2 regions of the Nanhaiella sioensis genome follow, and region 1 is predicted to be linked to the other one. Evidence: a T-box and tRNA genes for the amino acid it is inferred to sense, from the RefSeq annotation. Region 1 holds a T-box; the other holds one or more tRNA genes.
What was found. The T-box of region 1 lies ahead of thrS (threonine--tRNA ligase). A T-box ahead of a tRNA ligase gene usually reads a tRNA of that ligase, here a tRNA-Thr.

Region 1 (9,196 bases):
ACCTAGTAGTTGTATACGTTAGTACGAAAACAGCTTATTACGACAAGTAACAATTAATGCGAAAGAAGCCTATATTAAAAACTCAGCAAGAAAAGAACGGAGCTGATTGTATGAAATGCCCTTCTTGTCAACATAATGGAACTAGGGTATTAGATTCTCGGCCTGTAGATGAAGGACGCGCTATAAGAAGAAGACGTGAATGTGAAGTGTGTCAATATCGGGTTACAACGTTTGAAAAAGTGGAAGAACTACCACTTATCGTTGTTAAAAAAGAAGGAACAAGAGAAGAGTTCAGTCGCGAAAAGATTCTACGTGGCCTTATTAAAGCTTGTGAGAAAAGGCCTGTTTCCTTAACTCAATTAGAAGATATCATTAACTTCATTGAGAAGGACTTAAGAAGCCAAGGTTATTCCGAAGTAGGTAGCGAGATGATAGGTGAGATGGTCATGGAAAAGTTGTCCAAAATTGATGAAGTATCATACGTTCGTTTTGCTTCTGTTTACAGACAATTTAAAGATATCAACGTTTTTATAGAAGAATTAAAAGAACTAATTAAAAAAGAAATTTAGATAGGAGCTTAAGAATATTCTTCAAGCTCTTTTTTTAATATATTGAACATAGGAATAGTTAGAATATCTATGAAAGGTTAGGTTATATAGTGGAACATCATTGGAAAGAATTAATTCCTGTAGATCGATATTATGTGAGTTGTAAAACAATTTTACAAGAGTTTGATCGAAAAATAATAACGTTGCTCTATCAACCATTAATTGAAAATGGTGCTTTTAGTTTATTTATGACTCTATGGGCTGAACTTGAAGAAAATAGATTGTGGAGTGAAGAATCTACACACCATAGTTTAATGGGGCTTATGCAGTGTAATTTACATGAAATTTTTAGACAAAGGCTTAAGCTTGAGGGAATTGGACTATTAAAAACATATGAAAAAAAAGAAAATGATGTTCGTCATTTTATTTATGAGCTGCAACCTCCATTATCTCCTGATCAATTTTTTAATGACGGAGTATTAAATGTTTTTTTGTATAATAGAGTTGGGAAAAATAAATATGCAAAGCTAAAACGTTTCTTCTCAGACAAACAAATCGACAGCATTCAATATACACCTATAACAAAATCGTTTAATGAGATTTTTAAATCTATTCACCCTTCCGAAATGGTATCTAACGCTAACGATGAGATCATTGAACAGTTAATACCTCAAGAAGGAAATAACTATATCAATAATGCTGCAAAAAATGAACCAACTTATTTGCAAGAAGCATTTAACTTTAATTTATTTTTCGCTGGCTTATCCGAAAGTATGGTACCAAAAAAGGCGATTACTGATAAAGTAAAAGACATGATAACAAAGCTATCGTTTTTATATGAAATAGACCCAATAGAAATGCAAAAAATTACGATGAGTTCGTTAACTATGGATGATAAAATTGATATAGAAAAACTTCGCAAAGAAGCACGAGACTGGTATAAATTTGAGAATGGTGATCGGCTACCTTCTATTGTCGAGCAAGTACAACCGATCACACAAAGGACAATGAATGATCAACAAGTAGAAACGAAGGAAGACCAACTGATAAAACAACTTGAATTAATATCACCAAAGAAGGTTTTAATGGATCTTGCGGATGGTTCTGTACCATCAGCTGCTGACCTTCAAATTATTGAAGATGTGATGGTTAATCAGAAATTATTACCAGGAGTTGTGAACGTCTTAATATATTATGTGTTGCTTCGTACTGATATGAAGCTCACAAGAGGCTACGTTGAAAAGATAGCTAGTCATTGGTCGAGAAAAAATATTAAAACCGTGAAACAAGCGATGGAGCTTGCTAAACAAGAGCATCGGCAATATCAAACCTGGGCGAATACAAATAATAAAAAACGTTCTGCCTCAACAAAAAAACCAGTTCGTAAAGAATTGTTACCTGATTGGTTTGTTGAAGAGAAACAGGATCAGGTAAGTGAAGAAAAAGTGGAAGAAGTAGATTTTGAAAAGGAAAGGCAAAAGCTTCAGGAGCGAATTAATAAATATAAAGGAAACTCAAAATAGGAAAAGAGGGGAGCAGAGTGGAGCGAATTAACGAAACGATGTCTAAATTGTTCCAAAATGATAAGTTTCAACTACGTCTAAATCAGATGAAAACTGAAATACTCCAAAATCCTGATATCCAACAATTTTTAAATCAACATCATGATAGAGTCACAGGAGATATGATTGACCGTAGCTTAAATAAATTATATGAATATATTAGCCAGTCGAAAAATTGTCAGAAATGTATATCTTTCGATCGGTGTTCAAATATGATCAAAGGGTACGAGCCAACTTTAATTATTAGTGGAAATTCAATTGATATACAATATGATAAATGTAATAAAAAACTAAAATACGATGAGCAAAAAAAGCAACAAGATCTTATACAGTCCATTAATATTCCAAGTGAAATACTTCTAGCTACTATTGATCAAGTTGCTTTAGATGATAAAAGTAGACTAAAAGCTGTTCATTTAATACAAGACTTTATAGAAAAGTATGATAAAGACAAGAACGGAGGGAGAGGTTTATTCTTTCATGGCCCGTTTGGAGTAGGTAAGACATATCTTTTAGGGGCCATTGCAAATGAATTAGCAAGCAAAAACGTCGCTACAATGCTAATATATCTCCCAGAATTTTTACGTGAACTGAAAGGTTCATTTCAGGATCAATCGTTAAATCATAAAATTGAAGTGGTAAAAAAGGTGTCGGTACTTATGCTTGATGATATTGGAGCTGAATCAATGACAAGCTGGACACGTGATGAGATTTTAGGGCCCATTTTACAGTATCGAATGCTTGAGAACTTACCAACATTCTTTACATCCAATTTTAGTTATGATCAACTTCAGCATCATCTATCTTATTCTCAACGGGGCGAAGAAGAAAAGCTGAAAGCAGCGAGGATTATGGAGCGAATAAAATATTTAACGATTCCTGTTGAAATTACTGGGAAAAATAGAAGATACGACAAGAATTGAACTGATACGGCTATCCTTACTATGGATACGCCGTTTTTAGTTGGTTGTATAGTTTTGCGTTTTACCACAAAGCTTCCTCTCCACCTTCTTAGTATGAAAAACCACCAGTTGTCGAGATGTATATATACGTTTTACTATTGCACTGTTATAGGGAATCTTTAAAAGTGAATTTCGTCTCTAATGGTCTTTACAAGCTTACAGCAGCAAAACGGTGTTATATGTGACTAAAGGGTTTGTAGATAAAAAGGACAAGTAATAATGGGTAAACGGCCTTTCTTATAAACAGCGAAAATGAAACTTCTAAAATAATCATATCCCCCATATATATATAAACAGGTGTTGGCAAAAGGGGGGACAAACTTGATTGAAATTTATTTTCAAAATAAATTAGATGCAAGTGAAGTGTGTGAGAGGTTAAAAAGTGGAGCTGACCATTCAGTTCTAATTACATATGATTTTGCCCATTTAGTTAAAATCGGCCCTGACAAAGATATGAAAAAGATTATAGATATGCTTGTTATCCCTGTGCTTCTAAACTACATAATTGATAAAAAGGAGGATGAGTGGTTACAATCATTTATTGTAAATTCATTTTATTTTAAGAATACGGACGAGCAAAGACAAATAATCGAGATAGCACATACAATATTTAATGGGGAGAGGAATGATCTCCCGGCTATGAAATGTGCCCGATCTAGAATAACACTTATTAAACAATCATTAGAAGATTTTTTGCACGAATCTATATCGTTTTCATTCGATTCATTTATCCGTTTTCGCTTAAAGAAATATTTTGAACAATTATTGGAATACACTGAACTAGCTATAGATGAGTATAAGCTTGAGCAGGAATATCAAAATTTTATTCAAACATTACGTGACTTACTACATGTACGACAAGCGGTTTATTCTAAGATCCATCTGTTACATGACAATGGACATTTATTCCATTTTTTTAATGATCGATATGTACAATTGCAAAGGGAAGATTTGACGAAACAAATAGATCGGAAAATGATGATTTCACAATCTATTTACATAGATTCATCTGTCATTGCACCTCTTGTATCGCTAGCACCACAATCTGTAATGATTTATAGTGATGAAATTGATCATAGTTTAATACAAACCATCCACAACATCTTTCAAGAACGTGTAAAGATCTATCCAAAGCAAGATTTCCAGCAATTAAGTCACTACAATAGATAATGGACTGAAAAATAATTGTATAATAGGCTTGATTTTCGACACTAATAAAAATATAATTACCTACATAAATAATTTTTGAACAACTTCTTTAAAGGTTATGATGAGGACATGGGTATCATTTTTACGGTTTATAGAGAGGGAAGACTCGGCTGAAATCTTCCTAACACGAAAAATATACTTACCACCTCTAAACTTCAGTAGTGAACGATTGTTTCAATTTATTAATTACTGGCGGGATATCCGTTATCTATGTCTTGAGCTTACTATATCTATCTTTGCATGCAGATAAGTAAGAAACAAGGGTGGAACCACGAGACCAAACTCGTCCCTTTTTTAGGGATGAGTTTTTTTGTTTTTCGATGTTTTCCACAACGGATTGTTATTTTTGAGGTAGTTACATTAAATGATGAAAAAAGGAGTGAGTAGGATGTCAGAAATGATTAACATGACATTTCCAGATGGAGCTATTAAGGAGTATGAGAAAGGAATCACGACAGAAGATATTGCGGCATCCATAAGTCCGGGGTTAAAGAAAAAGGCAATTGCAGGAAAATTAAATGGTGAGCTTATTGATCTTCGATCACCAATTTTACAAGATGGTACTATTTCAATCATTACACAAAGTGAGGATGAGGCGTTAGAAATTTTACGTCATAGTACAGCTCACTTATTGGCACAGGCAATCAAACGTGTTTATAAAAATGTGAAGCTTGGTGTAGGTCCAGTAATTGAAAATGGATTTTATTACGATATTGATATGGAAGAATCTATTCGTCCAGACGACTTACAAAAAATTGAAAAAGAAATGAAGAAAATTGTTAATGAAAATATTGAAATTGTACGTCACGAAGTGAGTCGTGAAGAAGCAATAAAGCGTTTTGAAGAAATAGATGATAATCTAAAGCTTGAGTTAATAAATGATATTCCAGCAGGTGAGACTGTATCAATTTATGAGCAAGGCGAATTTTTTGACCTTTGCAGAGGAGTTCATGTACCCTTTACGAGCAAAATTAAAGAATTTAAGCTACTAAGCATCGCTGGAGCATACTGGCGTGGTGATAGTAAAAATAAGATGCTTCAACGTATTTATGGAACAGCTTTCTTTAAAAAAGAAGAGTTGAAGGAACATTTACGCTTTCTAGAAGAGGCAAAAGAACGCGACCATCGAAAAATAGGAAAAGAACTAAACTTATTTTCTAATTCAATAACAGTTGGGCAAGGCTTACCGTTATGGCTACCAAAAGGTGCTACTATTCGAAGAGTCATTGAGCGTTATATCGTTGATAAAGAAGAAAAGCTAGGATATCAACACGTATATACTCCAGTATTAGGAAGTGTAGATTTATACAAGACTTCTGGACACTGGGATCATTATCAAGAAGACATGTTTCCAAAGATGGAAATGGATAATGAAGAATTAGTATTAAGACCGATGAATTGCCCACATCATATGATGATTTATAAAAATGAAATCCATAGCTATCGAAAACTACCAATTCGAATTGCTGAGCTTGGTACGATGCATCGTTACGAAATGTCAGGTGCTTTATCCGGCTTACAACGTGTACGGGGTATGACATTAAATGACGCTCATATTTTTACTAGGCCTGATCAAATCAAAGATGAATTTATTCGTGTTGTCCGACTTATTCAAGAAGTATATAAAGACTTCGGTATTAATGACTATTCCTTCCGTTTGTCTTATCGGGATCCTGAAGATAAAGAAAAATATTTTGACGATGATGTGATGTGGGAAAAAGCACAAAGTATGCTAAAAGAAGCGATGGATGATCTCCAATTAGAATATTATGAAGCAGATGGAGAAGCGGCTTTTTATGGACCAAAGCTTGATGTTCAAGTTAGAACTGCATTAGGTAAAGATGAAACTTTATCAACTGTACAACTTGACTTTTTATTACCTGAACGTTTTGATCTCACATACGTTGGTGAGGATGGGAAACAGCATCGCCCAGTTGTTATTCACCGTGGGGTTGTATCTACAATGGAAAGGTTCGTAGCCTTTTTAATTGAGGAGTACAAGGGAGCCTTCCCTACATGGTTAGCTCCTGTACAAGTTGAGGTCATTCCAGTCTCTCCTGATGTTCACCTAGCGTATGCTAAAGAGGTACAGGAACAGCTTCAAGCTCAAGGGTTTCGAGTTGAATTAGATGAACGTGATGAAAAAATTGGATATAAAATTCGTGAGCATCAAATGCAAAAAGTTCCTTATATGCTTGTTGTTGGTGATAATGAAATTAGTGAAAAAGCAGTGAATGTGCGAAAATATGGAGAGCAGAAATCTGAGACAGTTCCATTTGTTGAATTCTTAGAAGGATTAACAAAAGAAGTTAATCGTTAAGTACTAATATTTTCATGTTGCATATTAAAATGGAATTTGATAGAATAATAAACGTTGCTTGTTAATATTCTTTTTCTTGACACAATAAATTGTTAATGATAAAATAGCTAAGGTGATAAAAGAATACTTGTTTGTTAAAAAGAAGAAGCACCCGCTTCTCACCTGTTTGACGCATGTTTGCAGTTGCCAGGTATACGATATGTGTCTTTACTAATAAATCGTAAAGTGTGGGTGCCTTGTGTACTCACACTTTTTTGCATGATTGGTCATAATTATCCATGATTACAGTGGAACAATACTTATCAATTGTTGTAGAGTACACAATAGTTCAAATAATGTGTTTAAAAAACCTTGGAGGTGGCTACTTATTAGCAAGGATATGTTCGTCAATGAGAGCATACGTGCTCGCGAAGTTCGTTTAATTGGTAAAGATGGTGATCAGCTTGGAATTAAATCTAAGCATGAAGCATTAGAAATTGCAGCCAGAGCGAATCTTGATTTAGTTTTAGTTGCTCCAAACGCGAAACCGCCAGTTTGTCGTATTATGGACTATGGAAAATTCCGTTTTGAACAACAGAAAAAAGATAAAGAAGCACGCAAGAATCAAAAAGTTATTAGTCTGAAAGAAGTTCGCTTAAGTCCAACTATTGAAGAGCATGACTTTAACACAAAACTTCGTAACGCTCGTAAGTTCCTTGAAAAAGGAGACAAAGTTAAGGCGTCAATTCGTTTTAAAGGGCGAGCAATTACGCATAAAGAAATTGGTCAACGTGTATTAGATCGCTTTTCAGAAGCTTGTAATGATATAAGTGTAGTTGAATCAAAGCCCAAAATGGAAGGGCGTAGCATGTTTTTAATATTAGCACCAAATAATGAAAAGTAATGAAATGAGGAGGAACACCTTATGCCTAAAATGAAAACTCATCGTGGCGCTGCAAAGCGTTTTAAGAAAACTGGATCAGGGAAACTGAAGCGTTCACACGCTTATACTAGCCATTTATTTGCTAACAAATCTACAAAGCAAAAACGTAAACTACGTAAAGGTACATTAGTAAGCTCAGGCGATTACAAACGTATTCGTCACTTGCTTGATAACTTAAAATAATTCGTTTTATATACAGGGAGTTCAAATTAGTGGAGAAGAACAAGCCGATGATTAGTGTATAGCATTCACGAAGAGTGAAAGTAAGCTAACACACTTATCTAAAGCTTAATTCTCCTGATATTTTGATCATCTTATCGATTTTAGGAGGAAACTACTATGCCAAGAGTAAAAGGCGGTACAGTGACGCGTCAACGTCGTAAAAAAGTAATAAAATTAGCTAAGGGATATTACGGTTCTAAACATACATTATATAAAGTTGCTAATCAACAAGTAATGAAATCATTAATGTATGCATACCGTGATCGTCGTCAGAAAAAACGTGACTTCCGTAAGCTATGGATCACTCGTATTAACGCAGCAGCACGTATGAATGGTCTTTCATATAGCCGCATGATGAACGGTTTGAAAATTGCTGGTATTGAAGTAAACCGTAAAATGCTAGCTGATCTTGCTATTCATGATGAAAAAGCATTTGCTGAGTTAGCTACAGTTGCAAAAAACAGCTTAAATAAATAATGATAAAAAAGGTCATTCTCAACGTTGAGAATGGCCTTTTTATGAGATAAGAAAGTTTATATTTTTCAAAGTTTTAAATGCTGTATGTCGGTAAATCTAGTGGTTAGGAAAAACCATATTAAAGTGAAAAGTGTTGGTAGGTGGAGTCTGGATGACATTGACATACAGGATGTGGGTGTTCTTAGGTTGATTTGGAGGCACTTGGTAGTTTGTAGGAGGGAGGGAGAATGAATGAAAGAGGTATTTTTACTTTTATATGTAATATTAAATTTAGTTGGATATGTTGTCATGTATATTGATAAAAGGAAAGCAAAACAGCAAAAGTGGAGAATTTCAGAGAAGTCACTTTGGTATACCGCGCTAGTTGGAGGAGCGTTCGGTTTATGGATAGGAATGTACCGACATAGACATAAAACAAAACATAAAATGTTTACTATTGGACTCCCTATAGTAGCAACCGCCCACTTATTAATTTTTGCATCAATATTGGTTGTTTTGTCATAATTGCTACTTGCGAAGTATATCATGAAATAGCACTGCTATTGTCGTTCACATTATAAATGCCTTTAGAATCAAAACCAAAGATAAATATCCTCTCTTGCACTTAATAGTTGTGCAGCATAGATCGATGGGGTGAGCTTGTGAATGAAGCTATGACAATGTTATTTGTTATTACTGATTCTAGTGGTTACATGGCACCGATCATTTTTATTTTTTTTCATTTGGTTCGACAATTTATTTTTATTCCAGTACCGATTGTATGTATAGCAGGTGGAGTGTTGTTTGGAGCTGTTTTAGGAACGGTATATTCAATCATTGGTTTATCAATGGCGGGTATTATGTTTTTTATTTTATTTCAATATATTCCTAAAGTATTTCAAAAAATGCTATCTTTAAAAAAGAAATGGTTAGGAGATCATGTGAATTTTACAATTGCTCAAATATCAATTTTGCGCTTAATTCCTTTTATCCAC
Region 2 (9,196 bases), 1.1 Mb from region 1:
ATAGCTAATAATTGGTTTCAAAAAAATGAGTGGAGGTTTAACCCACTCATTTTTTTTCAAATAGAGAGGAATTTCTTATTCCCGTCATCTCAATTAATTTCTCCGCTTTTTGTATCTGTGTTTGTAATAAGTTCAGTCACTGTAACATTTTTGTATCCTTTCTTTTTTATAAATTGAATAATTGATGGAAGTGCCTCAGCCGTTTGACTGGCAGAGTCAGAGGCGTGAAGTAAAATAATGTCTCCACCATTAAGGTTTTTTGTAACATTTTTAGTTATTTCTTTCGTACCAGGCCGTAGCCAGTCTTGTGAATCTATGCTCCAATGTACAACAGTGTATCCAACTTCGGATGCGGTAGCAATCACTTCTTCATTTATATTCCCAGTAGGTGGTCGTAGTAGCGGGGCAGCTTTTACTTGTAATACCTTAAATACGTCCTTAGATTTTAAAATATCTGTTTTAATCTCACTAGCTTCTAGCTCTGAATAATCTTTATAACTATATCCTTTGCTGCCTATTTCATGTCCGTCTTCTGCAATTTGAGTTACGACTTCAGGATGTCGTTCAGCCCAATCTGCTAAAATGAAAAAAGTTGCATTCACTCTTTCTTTTTTTAATACCTCTAGGATGTTTAATATATGTTCGTCACCCCAATTGACATCAAATGTTAAAGCTATTTTCTCCCCTCGTTCATCTCCTTTATAAATAGCTCTAGGACCATCCTCAGTCGAAAAAACTGTATTATTTAGCGCGTTTTCAAGATAAAGAAAAATAGCTGTAAATAAAGCAGCAACAATAATTATTAGTGCTTGTTTTCCCTTTTTACCATTTACAACGACAAAGAAATTCACATAACCCCCTCCTCTTTTCTTACAGCTGGTTCGTATTCATTGTTGTTTTTTGTACTAAGAAATAAATATGTAACCTATTAAGATGCTTATCATCCTTTTTGCTAGAAAACGATACACGATCTAAAAACCTAATAACAACAAAGATTACGAAAAAAGCCTAGCTTACACGATTACTTGTCTACATACTATGCTCCCTAATAGAAGATATGAATAAAAGACTGACTACTAAAGAAAAAATTTCATAAAACTGTTTCACAGTGGAAATAACTAGAATAACTAATAGTGAGGTGACATTATGCTTGGACTTTTAGTAACAAAAAAGGAAATAAAAGAAATTGAATACTTAATAAAAAGAGAGTTAGAAGAATTACTACTTGATTTTCAAGATTCTCGAATTGACTATGTAGTTAAGCGTGCAATGGAAGAAAGATATCAAATATTGTTTCAACTATTTAGAAAGGTTGCAACACCGTCAGAGTGTAATCGGTATGTTCGCTCAAAAAAAGCATATTTTTCAGAATGATAAGTGATGATATAAAAGCATTGAAGACCTTTTGAAATATAAATAAATAGCGTTCATAGCCAATGTTTATTATTTAAATCTTGTTACGACATTTTGTTCTTTTAAAAAAGCAAAAAACATATTGACATCATAGTATGAGGGTGATATATTAATAAACGTCGCTGATAAACAACGCGATAACATAGATGACAGCATGAAAAAAACATTTAAAAAAATGTTGACATCAATAAAGAAAAATGTTAAATTAATAAAGTCGCTTCTGAGCGATAGCAACAAAAAATGTTCTTTGAAAACTAAACAAAGCAAAAGCGTCAACGTTAATTTTTTGAACAAATGAGCAATCAAACTTTATTGGAGAGTTTGATCCTGGCTCAGGACGAACGCTGGCGGCGTGCCTAATACATGCAAGTCGAGCGAACCAAAGGGAGCTTGCTCCCGGAGGTTAGCGGCGGACGGGTGAGTAACACGTGGGCAACCTACCTGTAAGATTGGGATAACTTCGGGAAACCGGAGCTAATACCGAATAACAATAAGAACCACATGGTTCTTATTTGAAAGATGGCTTCGGCTATCACTTACGGATGGGCCCGCGGCGCATTAGCTAGTTGGTGAGGTAACGGCTCACCAAGGCGACGATGCGTAGCCGACCTGAGAGGGTGATCGGCCACACTGGGACTGAGACACGGCCCAGACTCCTACGGGAGGCAGCAGTAGGGAATCTTCCGCAATGGACGAAAGTCTGACGGAGCAACGCCGCGTGAGTGAAGAAGGTTTTCGGATCGTAAAACTCTGTTGTTAGGGAAGAACAAGTATCGTTCGAATAGGGCGGTACCTTGACGGTACCTAACCAGAAAGCCACGGCTAACTACGTGCCAGCAGCCGCGGTAATACGTAGGTGGCAAGCGTTGTCCGGAATTATTGGGCGTAAAGCGCGCGCAGGCGGTTCCTTAAGTCTGATGTGAAAGCCCACGGCTCAACCGTGGAGGGTCATTGGAAACTGGGGAACTTGAGTGCAGAAGAGGAGAGTGGAATTCCACGTGTAGCGGTGAAATGCGTAGAGATGTGGAGGAACACCAGTGGCGAAGGCGACTCTCTGGTCTGTAACTGACGCTGAGGTGCGAAAGCGTGGGGAGCGAACAGGATTAGATACCCTGGTAGTCCACGCCGTAAACGATGAGTGCTAAGTGTTAGAGGGTTTCCGCCCTTTAGTGCTGCAGCTAACGCATTAAGCACTCCGCCTGGGGAGTACGACCGCAAGGTTGAAACTCAAAGGAATTGACGGGGGCCCGCACAAGCGGTGGAGCATGTGGTTTAATTCGAAGCAACGCGAAGAACCTTACCAGGTCTTGACATCCTCTGCCAACCCTAGAGATAGGGCGTTCCCCTTCGGGGGACAGAGTGACAGGTGGTGCATGGTTGTCGTCAGCTCGTGTCGTGAGATGTTGGGTTAAGTCCCGCAACGAGCGCAACCCTTGATCTTAGTTGCCAGCATTAAGTTGGGCACTCTAAGGTGACTGCCGGTGACAAACCGGAGGAAGGTGGGGATGACGTCAAATCATCATGCCCCTTATGACCTGGGCTACACACGTGCTACAATGGATGGTACAAAGGGCAGCAAAACCGCGAGGTTAAGCGAATCCCATAAAACCATTCTCAGTTCGGATTGCAGGCTGCAACTCGCCTGCATGAAGCCGGAATCGCTAGTAATCGCGGATCAGCATGCCGCGGTGAATACGTTCCCGGGCCTTGTACACACCGCCCGTCACACCACGAGAGTTTGTAACACCCGAAGTCGGTGGGGTAACCGTAAGGAGCCAGCCGCCTAAGGTGGGACAGATGATTGGGGTGAAGTCGTAACAAGGTAGCCGTATCGGAAGGTGCGGCTGGATCACCTCCTTTCTAAGGAAATATGTGAAGCTAGACTTCATATAAAAAGACGCTTTTGTTTTTGTTTAGTTTTGAGAGAACATTCTCTCAAAATGAAGAAGGTAAACAACAAGCTGACGAAGAAATTCGATGGCTATTTTTTACCGATGTTCCTTGAAAACTAGATAATAACGACACATTCATTGAAGAAAGTGAAAATCTTTTTTCATTATTTGATGACGGTTTGACCGTTGGTCAAATAAAAAAAGCAAATTAGCAACGAGAAGGTCGAGGAAGTAAAGTTCTGGAGCAGCGGAGTGTATCTTGCATACATGAGCAGTGGAAGAACGAAGCTGACGATGAGATTCGAAGTTGATCATTTGTTTAAGGTTAAGTTAGAAAGGGCGCACGGTGAATGCCTTGGCACTAGGAGCCGATGAAGGACGGGACTAACACCGAAATGCTTCGGGGAGCTGTAAGTAAGCATTGATCCGGAGATTTCCGAATGGGGAAACCCACTGTTCGTAATGGAGCAGTATCAATATCTGAATACATAGGGTATTGAAGGCAGACCCGGGGAACTGAAACATCTAAGTACCCGGAGGAAGAGAAAGCAAAAGCGATTTCCTGAGTAGCGGCGAGCGAAACGGAATAAGCCCAAACCAAGAGGCTTGCCTCTTGGGGTTGTAGGACACTCTATACGGAGTTACAAAGGAACGAAGTAGACGAAGCGATCTGGAAAGGTCCGTCGAAGAAGGTAACAACCCTGTAGTTGAAACTTCGTTCCCTCCAGAGTGGATCCTGAGTACGGCGGGACACGTGAAATCCCGTCGGAAGCTGGGAGGACCATCTCCCAAGGCTAAATACTCCCTAGTGACCGATAGTGAACCAGTACCGTGAGGGAAAGGTGAAAAGCACCCCGGAAGGGGAGTGAAAGAGATCCTGAAACCGTGTGCCTACAAGTAGTCAGAGCCCGTTAATGGGTGATGGCGTGCCTTTTGTAGAATGAACCGGCGAGTTACGATCCCGTGCAAGGTTAAGTTGAAGAGACGGAGCCGCAGCGAAAGCGAGTCTGAATAGGGCGAAATAGTACGTGGTCGTAGACCCGAAACCAAGTGATCTACCCATGTCCAGGGTGAAGTTCAGGTAACACTGAATGGAGGCCCGAACCCACGCACGTTGAAAAGTGCGGGGATGAGGTGTGGGTAGGGGTGAAATGCCAATCGAACTTGGAGATAGCTGGTTCTCTCCGAAATAGCTTTAGGGCTAGCCTCAAGTGAAGAGTCTTGGAGGTAGAGCACTGATTGGACTAGGGGCCCCCAACGGGTTACCGAATTCAGTCAAACTCCGAATGCCAAAGACTTATACTTGGGAGTCAGACTGCGAGTGATAAGATCCGTAGTCGAAAGGGAAACAGCCCAGACCACCAGCTAAGGTCCCAAAGTATACGTTAAGTGGAAAAGGATGTGGAGTTGCATAGACAACCAGGATGTTGGCTTAGAAGCAGCCACCATTTAAAGAGTGCGTAATAGCTCACTGGTCGAGTGACTCTGCGCCGAAAATGTACCGGGGCTAAACGTATCACCGAAGCTGTGGACTGTCCTTACGGACAGTGGTAGGAGAGCGTTCTAAGTGCAGCGAAGCTAGACCGAGAGGACTGGTGGAGCGCTTAGAAGTGAGAATGCCGGTATGAGTAGCGAAAGAGGGGTGAGAATCCCCTCCACCGAATGCCTAAGGTTTCCTGAGGAAGGCTCGTCCGCTCAGGGTAAGTCGGGACCTAAGCCGAGGCCGAAAGGCGTAGGCGATGGACAACAGGTTGAGATTCCTGTACCACCTCCTCACCATTTGAGCAATGGGGGGACGCAGAAGGATAGGGTAAGCGCACTGTTGGATATGTGCGTCCAAGCAGTTAGGCTGACAAGTAGGTAAATCCGCTTGTCATAAAGGCTGAGCTGTGATGGCGAGGGAAATATAGTACCGAAGTTCCTGATTCCACACTGCCAAGAAAAGCCTCTAGCGAGGTGAGAGGTGCCCGTACCGCAAACCGACACAGGTAGGCGAGGAGAGAATCCTAAGGTGAGCGAGAGAACTCTCGTTAAGGAACTCGGCAAAATGACCCCGTAACTTCGGGAGAAGGGGTGCTTTTTAGGGTGAATAGCCCTGAGAAGCCGCAGTGAAAAGGCCCAGGCGACTGTTTAGCAAAAACACAGGTCTCTGCGAAGCCGCAAGGCGAAGTATAGGGGCTGACACCTGCCCGGTGCTGGAAGGTTAAGAGGAGGGGTTATCCGTAAGGAGAAGCTCTGAATCGAAGCCCCAGTAAACGGCGGCCGTAACTATAACGGTCCTAAGGTAGCGAAATTCCTTGTCGGGTAAGTTCCGACCCGCACGAAAGGTGTAACGATCTGGGCACTGTCTCAACGAGAGACTCGGTGAAATTATAGTACCTGTGAAGATGCAGGTTACCCGCGACAGGACGGAAAGACCCCGTGGAGCTTTACTGTAGCCTGATATTGAATTTTGGTACAGCTTGTACAGGATAGGTAGGAGCCGTAGAAACCGGAGCGCTAGCTTCGGTGGAGGCGTCGGTGGGATACTACCCTGGCTGTATTGAAATTCTAACCTACGGAGCTAATCGCTTCGGGAGACAGTGTCAGGTGGGCAGTTTGACTGGGGCGGTCGCCTCCTAAAAAGTAACGGAGGCGCCCAAAGGTTCCCTCAGAATGGTTGGAAATCATTCGAAGAGTGCAAAGGCATAAGGGAGCTTGACTGCGAGACCTACAAGTCGAGCAGGGACGAAAGTCGGGCTTAGTGATCCGGTGGTTCCGCATGGAAGGGCCATCGCTCAACGGATAAAAGCTACCCCGGGGATAACAGGCTTATCTCCCCCAAGAGTCCACATCGACGGGGAGGTTTGGCACCTCGATGTCGGCTCATCGCATCCTGGGGCTGTAGTCGGTCCCAAGGGTTGGGCTGTTCGCCCATTAAAGCGGTACGCGAGCTGGGTTCAGAACGTCGTGAGACAGTTCGGTCCCTATCCGTCGTGGGCGTAGGAAATTTGAGAGGAGCTGTCCTTAGTACGAGAGGACCGGGATGGACACACCGCTGGTGTACCAGTTGTCCTGCCAAGGGCATAGCTGGGTAGCTATGTGTGGAAGGGATAAGTGCTGAAAGCATCTAAGCATGAAGCCCCCCTCAAGATGAGATTTCCCATAGCGTAAGCTAGTAAGATCCCTCGAAGATGACGAGGTTGATAGGTCTGAGGTGGAAGCGTGGTGACACGTGGAGCTGACAGATACTAATAGATCGAGGACTTAACCAAGTTAGAAATGCAGAGCAAGCTTTGTTCAATGAATGTCTATTATCTAGTTTTGAAGGAATATCAACTTATTCCTACATATAATGTCTGGTGGCGATAGCGAAGAGGTCACACCCGTTCCCATACCGAACACGGAAGTTAAGCTCTTCAGCGCCGATGGTAGTTGGGGGTTTCCCCCTGTGAGAGTAGGACGTTGCCAGGCTCATTGTTCCACAGTAGCTCAGTGGTAGAGCTATCGGCTGTTAACCGATCGGTCGCAGGTTCGAATCCTGCCTGTGGAGCCATGCTTCCATAGCTCAGCAGGTAGAGCACTTCCATGGTAAGGAAGAGGTCACCGGTTCAAGCCCGGTTGGGAGCTTACAATGAAAAGTATTGGCCCGTTGGTCAAGTGGTTAAGACACCGCCCTTTCACGGCGGTAACACGGGTTCGAATCCCGTACGGGTCACCACGGAGGATTAGCTCAGCTGGGAGAGCACTTGCCTTACAAGCAAGGGGTCGGCGGTTCGATCCCGTCATCCTCCACCATTAAATATTAAGCCGGTGTAGCTCAACTGGTAGAGCAACTGACTTGTAATCAGTAGGTTGGGGGTTCAAGTCCTCTCGCCGGCACCATCTATAAACATATGGAGGGGTAGCGAAGTGGCTAAACGCGGCGGACTGTAAATCCGCTCCCTGAGGGTTCGGCGGTTCGAATCCGTCCCCCTCCACCATGTTTTTTGAATAATAATGGGCTATAGCCAAGCGGTAAGGCAACGGACTTTGACTCCGTCATGCGCTGGTTCGAATCCAGCTAGCCCAGCCACTTTAGTTTTTTGTTTTGAGCCATTAGCTCAGTTGGTAGAGCATCTGACTTTTAATCAGAGGGTCGGAGGTTCGAGTCCTCCATGGCTCACTCTTAAGACGATATCTTTTTGATAGGTAAAAATACATACTACCAGAAACATCTAAATCATGTGATTTAGATGTTTTTTTGTATATATATACAAAATGTTGTTAAGTTGAATCATTGATGCTATTACAGATAAAATATAAGTATAGTCTAGAAGGGGGAAAATGTTGTGATGAAACAAGTATCAATAATTGGGGTACCTATGGATTTAGGACAAATGCGTAGAGGGGTAGATATGGGACCTAGCGCAATTCGTTACGCAGGTGTTACAGAAAGACTTGAGAATTTATCTTATGAAATAGAAGATTTAGGGGATATTGAAATTGGTAAACCTGAGAGAGCAAATGCTATCGTTGAAAATCATAAACTCCGAAACTTGAAAGCGGTTGCTGAAGCGAGTGAACGTTTAGCAGATAAAGTCCAGGGGGTAATTAAAGAAAAACGTTTTCCATTAGTTCTTGGTGGAGATCACAGTATTGCCATTGGAACATTAGCTGGAGTTGCGAAGAGTTATAATAATTTAGGTGTGATATGGTACGATGCTCATGGAGATCTAAACACAGAGGAAACCTCTCCGACAGGAAATATCCATGGAATGCCGTTAGCAACAAGTATGGGTATTGGTCATAAGACCTTAACAGAGATAGCAGGATATACTCCAAAGGTTAAACCTGAAAATATCGTTATTATTGGTGCAAGATCACTTGATGACGGAGAAAAAGAACTTATTAAAGAAAAAGGTATAACTGTTTATACAATGCATGAGATTGATCGTTTAGGTATGGCTAATGTTATGGAGCAGGCTATTAATTACCTTAAAGATCGTACTGATGGTGTACACTTGTCATTAGATTTAGATGGCTTGGATCCACATGATGCTCCAGGTGTAGGCACACCAGTAATTGGTGGGATAAGCTATCGTGAGAGCCATTTAGCAATGGAAATGTTAGCAGAAGCAAATATTATTACATCTGCTGAATTTGTTGAAGTAAACCCTATACTTGATGAAAGAAATACTACAGCTACTGTTGCAGTAGCATTAATTGGCTCGCTATTTGGAGAAAAACTACTTTAATGAATAGATGTATGGACTGTGTTTTTAGGTGGAGTGAAATCTCCACCTAATTTTATTAAGAAACACGTTGACTATAGATAATATAATATATTAGAAATGATTGCTTACTATAAACTCTCTCTTTATTACGAACTTTCCCTTCCTATATCATCGAATTTTGTAATCCTCATGGAAATTATACTATTTTAAACACACCCCTCCTTAATTTTGTTAAAATATTTATATGCATATTTTGAAACCTTTTATAAGTTAGAGACGTAAATAAGCTAGCCGCATGGAGCGGGGGTATGAATAATATGGAAACAATTGTAAAAAAAAGAATAAAACAAGTTATTAAAGGAGATCAAAACGCATTTGCAGAAATTGTAGAGATTTATAAAGATAAAGTATTTCAATTATGCTATAGAATGCTCGGAAATCGTCATGAGGCTGAGGATATTGCCCAAGAAGCTTTTATTCGTGCATATACAAATATTCAAAGCTTTAATCAAGATCTCAAATTCTCGACTTGGTTATACCGAATTGCTACAAATCTTTCAATTGATAGAATTAGGAAAAAGAAACCAGACTATTATTTAGATGCAGAAGTTTCTGGAACAGACGGGCTGACTATGTATTCTAATGTAGCTGCCGATGAAGCTTTGCCTGAAGAAGAGCTTGAGAGACTAGAATTAC

Region 2: it encodes a tRNA-Thr, which carries the amino acid that the T-box ahead of thrS (threonine--tRNA ligase) is inferred to sense. The anticodon was not compared.

What each region holds. Positions count from the first base shown of each region.
Region 1 is NZ_JBKAEG010000001.1:3,159,166-3,168,361, forward strand. Features, by position in the region: gene nrdR (transcriptional regulator NrdR) at 111-569, shown strand; gene V1503_RS14640 (replication initiation and membrane attachment family protein) at 659-2,071, shown strand; gene dnaI (primosomal protein DnaI) at 2,089-3,033, shown strand; gene ytxC (putative sporulation protein YtxC) at 3,394-4,242, shown strand; T-box leader at 4,331-4,575, shown strand; gene thrS (threonine--tRNA ligase) at 4,670-6,601, shown strand; ribosomal protein L20 leader region at 6,735-6,863, shown strand; gene infC (translation initiation factor IF-3) at 6,981-7,484, shown strand; gene rpmI (50S ribosomal protein L35) at 7,506-7,706, shown strand; gene rplT (50S ribosomal protein L20) at 7,863-8,222, shown strand; gene V1503_RS14675 (DUF1294 domain-containing protein) at 8,454-8,726, shown strand; gene V1503_RS14680 (TVP38/TMEM64 family protein) at 8,864-9,196, shown strand, end outside.
Region 2 is NZ_JBKAEG010000001.1:2,018,420-2,027,615, reverse strand. Features, by position in the region: gene V1503_RS09525 (KinB-signaling pathway activation protein) at 1-8, shown strand, start outside; gene pdaB (polysaccharide deacetylase family sporulation protein PdaB) at 90-851, opposite strand; gene V1503_RS09515 (hypothetical protein) at 1,147-1,374, shown strand; rRNA gene V1503_RS09510 (16S ribosomal RNA) at 1,723-3,273, shown strand; rRNA gene V1503_RS09505 (23S ribosomal RNA) at 3,629-6,559, shown strand; rRNA gene rrf (5S ribosomal RNA) at 6,643-6,758, shown strand; tRNA gene V1503_RS09495 (tRNA-Asn) at 6,766-6,840, shown strand; tRNA gene V1503_RS09490 (tRNA-Thr) at 6,842-6,914, shown strand; tRNA gene V1503_RS09485 (tRNA-Glu) at 6,931-7,005, shown strand; tRNA gene V1503_RS09480 (tRNA-Val) at 7,007-7,082, shown strand; tRNA gene V1503_RS09475 (tRNA-Thr) at 7,094-7,169, shown strand; tRNA gene V1503_RS09470 (tRNA-Tyr) at 7,183-7,267, shown strand; tRNA gene V1503_RS09465 (tRNA-Gln) at 7,285-7,359, shown strand; tRNA gene V1503_RS09460 (tRNA-Lys) at 7,377-7,449, shown strand; gene rocF (arginase) at 7,619-8,521, shown strand; gene sigW (RNA polymerase sigma factor SigW) at 8,818-9,196, shown strand, end outside.